Arcticibacter tournemirensis: one gene and its partner. Each later gene encodes a partner of the first gene's protein in a complex. Links are inferred from orthologs where the notes say so. Each region holds a gene or a part of one and is shown in the gene's direction. Other genes may lie near its edges.

Evidence for each region.
Region 2: the proteins of BDE36_RS13160 (region 1) and BDE36_RS00555 are in contact, whole or in part, in a solved structure (PDB 8RP0), measured with the Escherichia coli proteins. The link is inferred for Arcticibacter tournemirensis from one-to-one orthologs.

The regions. Positions count from the first base shown.
Region 1 is NZ_VFPL01000001.1:3,108,800-3,113,626, reverse strand. What follows is about bases 1-2,873. They hold BDE36_RS13160 (anthranilate synthase component I family protein), read left to right. Parts: upstream 1-731; coding sequence 732-2,015; downstream 2,016-2,873. Other genes in these bases: BDE36_RS13150 (M48 family metallopeptidase), read right to left, coding at 2,148-2,873; BDE36_RS13165 (adenylosuccinate synthase), read left to right, coding at 1-715. Outside these bases: more of BDE36_RS13150, read right to left, coding at 2,874-2,933; glycerol-3-phosphate 1-O-acyltransferase PlsY, read right to left, coding at 2,971-3,618; nadC (carboxylating nicotinate-nucleotide diphosphorylase), read right to left, coding at 3,682-4,530; gpmI (2,3-bisphosphoglycerate-independent phosphoglycerate mutase), read left to right, coding at 4,643-4,827. UniProt on the Escherichia coli protein: Part of a heterodimeric complex that catalyzes the two-step biosynthesis of 4-amino-4-deoxychorismate (ADC), a precursor of p-aminobenzoate (PABA) and tetrahydrofolate.
Region 2 is NZ_VFPL01000001.1:120,820-125,773, forward strand. Bases 1,017-4,016 are described here. They hold BDE36_RS00555 (anthranilate synthase component II), read left to right. Parts: upstream 1,017-2,231; coding sequence 2,232-2,801; downstream 2,802-4,016. Other genes in these bases: BDE36_RS00550 (anthranilate synthase component I family protein), read left to right, coding at 1,017-2,235; trpC (indole-3-glycerol phosphate synthase TrpC), read left to right, coding at 3,014-3,844; hflX (GTPase HflX), read left to right, coding at 3,953-4,016. Outside these bases: BDE36_RS00545 (cytochrome B), read left to right, coding at 135-575; more of BDE36_RS00550, read left to right, coding at 805-1,016; more of hflX, read left to right, coding at 4,017-4,954. UniProt on the Escherichia coli protein: Part of a heterodimeric complex that catalyzes the two-step biosynthesis of 4-amino-4-deoxychorismate (ADC), a precursor of p-aminobenzoate (PABA) and tetrahydrofolate.

The DNA.
Region 1 (4,827 bases):
GACGTTCTTTGAGGCGATTGATTTTCTTAAAACCATCCCTCAGGTAGATAGCGAACACTTCGTTAATCAGTATCTTGCTGAAGGAAAAACAGTGCTCGCAGAAGGAGCGCAGGGAACTTTATTGGATGTTGATTTTGGATCGTATCCATTTGTAACATCATCTAACACCACTGCTGCCGGAGCATGTACCGGACTTGGCGTTGCACCACGGAACATAGGATCGGTAATCGGCATTTTTAAAGCCTATTGCACTCGCGTAGGAAGTGGCCCCTTCCCTACCGAATTATTTGATGAAACCGGCGAAGAGCTTCGGACTGTCGGACGCGAATTTGGTGCTACTACAGGAAGACCAAGACGCTGCGGCTGGATTGATATTCCGGCTTTGAAATATGCAGTAATGCTAAACGGCGTTACAGAACTTGTAATGACCAAAGCAGACGTAATGAGTGGCTTTGAAAAGATATATGCATGTACTCATTACCGATACAATGGTGAGGTAATTGATTATATGCCTTACGATATCTGTACGGTAAAGGCCGAGCCTGTATTGGAAGAAATTGAGGGATGGAACGAAGATCTTACCTCCATTAAAACGATTGCAGAAGTTCCTGAAAAATTGATGGCTTATGTGAAATACATTGAAAAACAGGTAGGAGTGCCTGTGAAGTATTTATCTGTAGGACCTGATCGTGTCCAAACATTAGTCTTAAATTAATCACATTACTCCGGGAATGAAAACTGTATATCATTATCCGGAGAATATCTCTGTTTTTAAAGACAAGGTTTTACAATGGGCCGCTTCGAAAGAAGTGGCCTGTTTTTTGAATTCTAATCAATATTCCGATCGTTATTCGGCATTTGACACCTTAATTGCTGCCGACGTCTTGCATGAAGTTGATTCATATAAAGATGAAGGCTTTAAAAAGCTGGAATTCTTCCTCAGTCAATATAATTGCTGGATTCCAGGTTTCCTCAGTTATGACCTGAAAAATGAGCTTGAGGATTTAAGCTCTGAAAATCCGGATCACCTTCAATTCCCCGACTTGTTTTTTTTTGTGCCACGCCATTTGATAATTATCAGAGGGAATATTGTCGAAATACAGTCTCCTGATGCCACTGAGCTGGCCCAACTGATAGAAAAGGAAACAGTGCGGGATGTTCCGATATTCTTTAAAGGAAGTGTTAAAAGCAGGTTCAGCAAGGCTAGTTACATCGACACTGTTCATCAGATAAAAAGGCATATTGCCAGAGGAGATATTTATGAAGTTAATTTGTGTCAGGAGTTTTATGCTACTGATGCGAAACTAGATCCTGTAACCGCATTCAAACTGCTTAACAATTTATCACCTGCTCCCTTTTCGGTTTTTTTTAAGCTTAGAAAACAGTTCATCATTTCTGCTACGCCCGAGCGGTTTTTATGCCGCAGGGATAACAAACTCATCTCCCAGCCTATCAAGGGTACTTCAGCGCGCGGTGGGAACGCCGAAACAGACAAGTTCTTAAAGGATGAGCTAAAAAACAACGAGAAAGAGCGGTCAGAAAACGTTATGATAGTAGACCTGGTGAGGAATGATTTAACCCGATGTGCAATCCCCGGCACAGTAGAAGTCGAAGAGCTTTTCGGCATTTATACGTTCCGGCATGTCCATCAGATGATATCCACGGTTGTGTGCCAGGCCGATCCTTCGCTTCAAAATGCAGAAATAGTGAAGCGGACATTCCCTATGGGCTCAATGACAGGCGCACCTAAAGTGAGCGCAATGGAGCTGATAGAACAATACGAGCTAACCAAACGAGGGGTCTTTTCAGGAGCAGTTGGATATTTTGCTCCGGGAGGAGATTTTGACTTTAATGTTGTGATCCGAACGCTTCTTTACAACGAAGAAAACGGATATTTGTCCTTTCAGGCTGGAAGCGCGATAACCTTTGCTTCTGATGCTTCCAAGGAGTATGAAGAATGCATCCTGAAAGCAAAGGCTATCTTTAGTATTTTGAACCAGTCAATTGAATGCTGAGCGAGAGTTGGCTATCAGCTATTAGCTTACGACGTTCAAGGCTGAACTTTCAACTTTCAACTTTCAACTTTCAACTTTCAACTTTCAACTTTCAACCTTCAACTTTTAACTTTCAACAACTTAACGTTCAACTCACTTCTTATAGTACTTCATCGCTTCTGGCAGACGTTTCTGGATGGCTGAAATCCTCGTTGCATCACTAGGGTGGGTACTTAAAAACTCAGGAGGAGCACCATTCCCCTGTTTAGAGGATGCCATCCTTTTCCAGAACGTAACCGCACTGTTGGGATCGTAACCCGCCATTGCCATAAAAATCAGGCCCAGGCGATCTGCTTCGGATTCCTGACTGCGGCCATACTTTAACAATGCAAGTTGTCCGCCGAGACCGTACAACTGATTGATGGTTTCTGATCCCGCTGCAGCTCCAACAACACCACCGATTGCCTGCGCTCCAAGTGTCTGAGAATACCTCTCTTCAGCATGCCTGGCGATAGCATGGGCAATTTCGTGCCCCATTACAGTGGCAAGTCCAGCATCTGTCTGAGCTACAGGAATAATTCCGGTATATACCGCAACCTTACCTCCTGGCATACACCAGGCGTTAATATCTTTGCTTTCAACAAGGTTGAACTCCCATTTAAAATTATACTGATTGGCATAGCCATTCTGACTAAGGTACCGGTCGATAGCACTTGCTATCCTACTGCCCACGGTTTTCACCCGCTGCGCATCAGAACCAGATTTTACAACTTTCGTTTTGGGATCGCTTAAAAACTGGCGATAGGATTGAATAGACTGTTGTTGTATTTCATCCGAATTGGCGAGATTTAATTGCCTGCGTCCGGTAAGAGGAACCGTCGAGCACGCCGCAGCTACTAAAATTAATAAAGCGGTACTAAACTTTCTTATATGTTTCATAAATACAATCTTATTTGTTGCATAACACCATATAGCCTCAACCTGTTTTTTTTCTGAACATATTTACTTTAGATTCTTTTCCCCGAAGTAAACGTTCTATGTTCTTTTGATGCGTTACCAATATGAGTATACATATACACATCCCATATAAAACAATAGAACGCAAGGGCGAATGAAAAACAAAAATGATGCTTAACGGAAAGGAAAACCCTGCCGCTATTGAACTTAGCGAGACATATTTTGAGACCAGCAAAACAAATAAAAATACTGTAACACAAAATAACGCAGCATTTAAATGGACAGCGAGTACCATTCCGAAGAGGGTGGCAATGCCCTTTCCTCCACGAAACCCTGCAAATATCGGAAATAAATGCCCCATAACGGCCGTAATACCAAGGGCAAGCTGGTAATTCACAAACTGAATGGAATGCTGCGGCCCCGTTACAGATAGTCCTATCAGGTAGGCAAGATTAGTTGCCGTAAAACCCTTCAGTATGTCGATCGTCATTACAGTAATGCCCGCTTTCTTCCCTAATACACGAAAAGTGTTTGTTGCACCGGCATTTCCGCTACCATATTCACGAACGTCAATTCCATAAAAAGCCTGCCCAATCCATACTGCACTGGGAATGGAACCAAAAAGATAAGCAGCAATAAGTGCCGAAATAGAATATACAGATATCATTCAGCCTGCAATTATACTAAAAAAGAAAAGTCAAATAAATGCAATATACTATTTTATGTTGTGCTAAATAGCCTTTAAACTCATATCCAAACTCTTAACGGAATGAGTTAATGCACCCATGGAGATATAATTAACGCCACAAAGGGCATATTCACGAACATTCTCCTCTGTTATGCCACCCGAAGCCTCAGTTACAAACCTGTTTCCGACCAACTCTACCGCCTCCCGCAGCTGTTCAAAGTTGAAGTTATCGAGCAAGATTCTATCAGCACCTCCATTCTCAATCACTTCCAGCAATTCCGCCTTGTTACGGACCTCAATTTCTATCTGAATATTCAAACCTTTCTCTGTGAGATATCTCTTTGCTGCTTGCAGTGCCTGCTTTATTCCGCCGGCGTAATCGACGTGATTGTCTTTAATCAGGATCATATCGTATAAACCAAACCGATGATTTACCCCTCCTCCTATCTTAACTGCCATTTTTTCAAGAAACCGCATATTGGGAGTAGTTTTTCTGGTATCGAGAATTTTCGTTCCTGTATCTTTAATAAGATCAACAATCCGCGCTGTGGTAGTAGCGATACCGCTCATGCGCTGCATAATATTAAGAACAAGTCTTTCTGCGGTAAGGATGGAATAAACAGGACCTTTAACTGTTAATACGATGTCTCCTGGTTTTACCGCTGCACCGTCATGAATAAATACTTCTGCGTGAAGCTGTTGATCAACCTGTTTAAATATCTCCAAAGCCACGTCAACTCCGGCAAGAATACCGTCTTCTTTAATCAAAAGCTTTGCTGTTCCCTGCTTCGCCTGAGGAATAGTTGAAAGAGATGTATGGTCGCCATCCCCTATATCTTCAAGTAAAGCGTCTTTAATAAATTTGAAAAGTAACTCTTTGTCTTCTTTCATAACGCGCTAAAATAACAAATACATTTCTTGATGTTATTTGTTCAGTCTATAAACAGCATAAATATGACATCCGTCACTTTGTATCGGAAGAATTCAAATGTATATTTGCTTCGTGGAAACTAAAAAATTAGCACTTATTATTCTGGACGGCTGGGGCTACGGCCGGGCCGATAAATCCAATGCAATACTTGCAGCAAATACACCTTTCTTTGACTATCTGGTAACTACATACCCCAATTCGAAATTAGAAGCTTCGGGTATGGCTGTAGGTTTACCCGACGGTCAGATGGGTAATTC
Region 2 (4,954 bases), 3.0 Mb from region 1 along the record:
AACATAAACCACTGTAAACAGCATTCAGGAAAGTATGGTTCTATTGTAATCTTATTTACTACAGGTTCACCAAGCTGGTAATATTCTTTTTATCCGTACATTTTTTGTTTCTTTGGATATTAATTAGCGTTTTTATGTACGAGATTTTATTTCAGGCCCATTCCGGACTACGTTTTGTTGTTTTTTTTGCATTGGTAATCGCTGTTATTCTTGCTTTTGCGGGCTGGTTTGGAAACAGGGATTATACCAAGGGGAATAAAAGTCTTAATCTGATCACACTTATCTCTACGCACCTGCAAGTTGTGCTCGGCCTTGTTCTTTACTTTTATAGTCCTTTCGTTCAGTTCGGAGGTGCAACAATGAAGGACAGTACACTTCGTTACTGGACCGTAGAGCATGTTGCAATGATGTTGATTGCCGCAGTGCTCATCACTATAGGGAATGCCAAATCAAAAAGGGCACTGAACAATGTTGCAAAACACCGTTCTATAGCTATATATTTTGGCTTGGCTTTACTTATAATTGTTATAGCGATCGTTCTGGGAGGCCGACCTCTTTTAGGTATCAGTCGTTAATATTACAAAAAGTTTGCTATTTCAATTTGCTTTAACTTCATTTGTAAAATGTTAATCATAAAACATACTCAAAACTGGTGGTGGCACGCTATAAGCAGCGCCGGGAACAGATATGTTTATACTGAATAGTTTTTGCAACCGAAACAGATAATAAATATAACCCGACGCTAAAACGCCGGGTTTTTTATTTCCCGGTAGTCGTAAACGAAACAGAAAACAGCTTAATATTATGTATAGATTATATACTTCCTATAAGAAATTGCTTGCGGACACTACGACTCCGGTAAGCATTTATTTACGTCTCCGCGACGTTTTCCCCAATAGCATCCTGCTTGAAAGTTCAGATTACCACAGCCGCGAGAATAGCATGAGTTATGTTTGCTGTGATCCTATTGCAGGAATAACTCTTGATAAAAATGCTTTTAGGGCCTATTATCCCGATGGATTATCCAATGAGATAGCAACACAGGAACTCAATCTCCAGGAGCAGGTAACCTATTTTCGCAACCAGTTTGAATATGATGACGATAGTTCTTTTAAGTTTATTTCCAATGGACTGTTCGGATATTTCACATACGAAACAATTCAGCACTTTGAAGATATCCGTTTAAACTCGCCTCTTTCGGAAGAACGGAGCATCCCGATGATGCAGTATCATATCTATCGCTATGTAATTGCGATCGATCATTTTAAGAATGAGCTTTATCTATTTGAACACAAAACAGAGAAAGACGGACAGGGAGGACTGGAGAGGCTTCAGTATCTGACTCAGAATAAAGATTTCCCCCAGTATCCTTTCGAAACGATAGCTGTAGAAAGCTCGAATCAAACAGACGACGAGTTTATCCAAATAGTAGAGAATATGAAAAAACACATCTACCGGGGAGATGTGTTCCAGATAGTTCCTTCGAGAGGCTTTTCAAAACCATTTCTTGGCGATGAATTTAATGTTTACCGGGCTCTTCGTTCCATAAACCCCTCGCCCTACCTGTTCTATTTTGATTATGGGAACTTTAAGTTATTCGGATCTTCTCCGGAAGCCCAACTTACTATTAAGAACGGGGAGGCAACGATCTACCCTATAGCAGGTACTTTCAGACGTACTGGAAATGATATACTTGACGCCCAGCTTGCTGAAAAACTTGAGAACGATCCCAAAGAGAGTGCAGAACATGTGATGCTTGTAGACCTGGCCCGCAACGATCTGAGTCGTCACTGTAATGAAGTGCAGGTAAAGGCGTTCAAGGAAGTGCAGTATTATTCGCATATCATTCACCTGGTTTCTAAAGTAACTGGCAGGCTACAATCAGAAGCAGATCCGTTTTATGTAGTAGGCGATACTTTTCCCGCCGGGACCTTAAGCGGTGCACCAAAATATATGGCCATGCAGCTGATAGACCGTTATGAAAATGCGGGACGTGGCTTCTACAGCGGAGCAATCGGGTATATGGGATTCAACGGCGATTTTAATCATGCGATCATGATCCGCTCATTCATGAGTCGGCATAATGTACTTCATTATCAGGCCGGCGCCGGGATAGTGGCTGACTCAGATCCACAGAGTGAACTGACTGAAGTGAACAATAAGATCATGGCCTTACGGAAAGCTATCGAAATGGCAGAGAGCATAGTTCCTAAAATTCAAAAGATTGAAGAATGAAGATATTAGTAATAGATAACTACGATTCGTTCACGTTTAACCTTGTACACCTGCTCAATGAATGCGGCCATCAGCCCACCGTGTGGAGGAACGATAAGTTTAAGCTGGAGGATGTAGAACAGTTTGACAAGATTGTATTAAGCCCCGGACCTGGCATCCCCTCGGAAGCCGGTTTACTTCTGGATGTAATTAAGACCTACGCTACGAAAAAGAGTATTTTAGGTGTATGTCTCGGAGTCCAGGCAATTGCAGAAGTATTTGGCGGTAGCCTCTATAACTTGTCGTATCCGGTACACGGAAGAGCGACAGATATGCAGGTACTCGATAATCAAGAGCCTCTGTTTAATGGGCTGCCTGCAACGTTTAAAATCGGCAGATATCATTCCTGGGCTGTAAATCAGGAAGATCTTCCTGATGACCTCAAAATTACTGCCAAAGACACAGAAGGCGTGATAATGGCCCTAAGGCATCTAAAATATAATGTGAAGGGAGTGCAGTTTCATCCTGAATCGGTTCTTACTGAATATGGAAAAGCAATGATCCAAAACTGGCTGGCCGAGGGTTAAGTATTGCAGGTCGTACTAGAAAGTTAAAGGTGGAAAGTTAAAGGTGGAAAGTTGAAGGCTAAGGGGAGAAAGCAGAAGGTTAAAAGTGGAAAGTTAAGAGTTAAAAATGGAAAGTATTGCTAACAGTCAATTACCAACTGCTAAAGGCCAATTGCTGATTGCTGAAAGCCAACAGCAATTGGCCAATTAACAATAGCTAAAAAAAATTAAGTATGTATATATCAGATTCTTCATCTCCATTTAAGCGACCGGGAGGTATTCTTGACGAGATTGTATCTCACAAGCTTATAGAGATTAAAGAAGCACGGGCATCGGTACCTATAACGCGGTTGGAAGAAAGCGAACTGTTTGAAAGAAAGTGTTATTCGCTGCGGGAATTTATGCTTGCGCCTGAAAGGACCGGCATCATTGCCGAGTTTAAACGGGCCTCACCATCGAAGGGCATTATTAACAATAAGGTAGAAGCGTCAATGATAACCAAGCAATACGCTGATGCGGGAGCCTCGGCCCTATCCGTGCTGACGGACCAAAAGTTCTTCGGCGGCAGTATCAGAGACCTGGTAGAGGCAAGGGCGGTGAACACCATTCCTATCCTGCGAAAAGAATTTATTCTTGATGAACATCAGATCATCGAAGCAAAGGCCATTGGCGCAGACATCATTTTACTCATTGCCTCCATCCTGAAGCCCCAAACTGTTGTTAAGTTTGCCCGGCTGGCAAAAAGTATTGGATTGAACGTATTGCTTGAAGTACATAATCTGCGGGAACTGGAAGAGAGTATTTGCGACGACTTGGATGCTATAGGGGTAAACAACAGAAATCTGAGTGATTTTTCGGTTTCTGTTCAGCATTCTTTTGATCTGGCAGATAAAATTCCCGACCGCTTTTTAAAGGTGTCAGAGAGTGGTATTAGCAACCCTGAAACAATTGCTGAACTAAAGAAAGCAGGTTTTAATGGATTTCTCATTGGAGAGAATTTCATGAAAGAGGTCAATCCGGGCGAAGCTATGAGAAATTTCGCAGGTAAAATCCCAGGGGTATAAGTTAAACGTTCGGGTATTTAACCTCCTGAACATAAAAAAATATAAATTGTTATTGAGAGAAAGCCGGAGAAGTACAATCTTCGAACTCTTGATTCTTGAAATAGATAAATGGCGAGACAAAAATTTTATGATACGGCGATAAAGCCGGAGCGGGCAGTCCTGGTTGGTATCATTACTCCTGATGAGACCGAAGAACTGGAACGTGAGTACCTTGAAGAACTAGAGTTTCTGGTTGACACCGCTGGAGGAATAACAGAGAAAACCTTTACGCAAAAAATGCTAAGGGCCGACAGGGCCACGTTTGTGGGAAAAGGAAAGCTTGAAGAGATAGATGCATATGTAAAATCGGAAGAGATAGATCTTGTTGTTTTTGATGATGAGCTTTCACCTTCGCAACTTAGAAATATAGAGCGGGAACTACAGGTAAAAGTACTCGACAGAAGCAACCTCATTCTCGACATTTTTGCACGGCGCGCACAAACAGCCCAGGCGAAAACGCAGGTTGAACTGGCTCAGTTGCAATACTTGTTACCACGGTTAACACGCATGTGGACCCACCTTGAACGGCAAAAAGGAGGGATCGGGATGCGTGGTCCGGGAGAATCGCAGATAGAAAGTGACCGCCGGATGATCCAGAATAAAATAGCCCTATTGAAGGAAAAGCTCAAGCTAATTGACAAGCAGAATGAGACACAGAGAAAGAACCGGGGAGAACTAGTAAGGGCCGCTTTGGTTGGCTATACTAATGTAGGCAAATCAACTATCATGAACATGATCTCCAAATCGGATGTCTTTGCGGAAAACAAGCTATTTGCTACCCTCGACACCACGGTGCGTAAAGTGGTGATAGAGAATCTTCCGTTCCTTCTGTCGGATACCGTCGGCTTTATCCGAAAGCTGCCCCATCACCTTGTAGAATGTTTCAAATCAACACTTGACGAAGTGCGTGAGGCAGATATCCTGATTCATGTGGTAGATATATCACACCCTAACTTTGAAGATCAGATACGGACAGTGAATGAGACGTTAAAGGACTTAGGCGCTGCAGATAAGAATACTATTACAGTATTCAACAAGATAGACGCGTATACCCATGAAGGATCTGAGGAG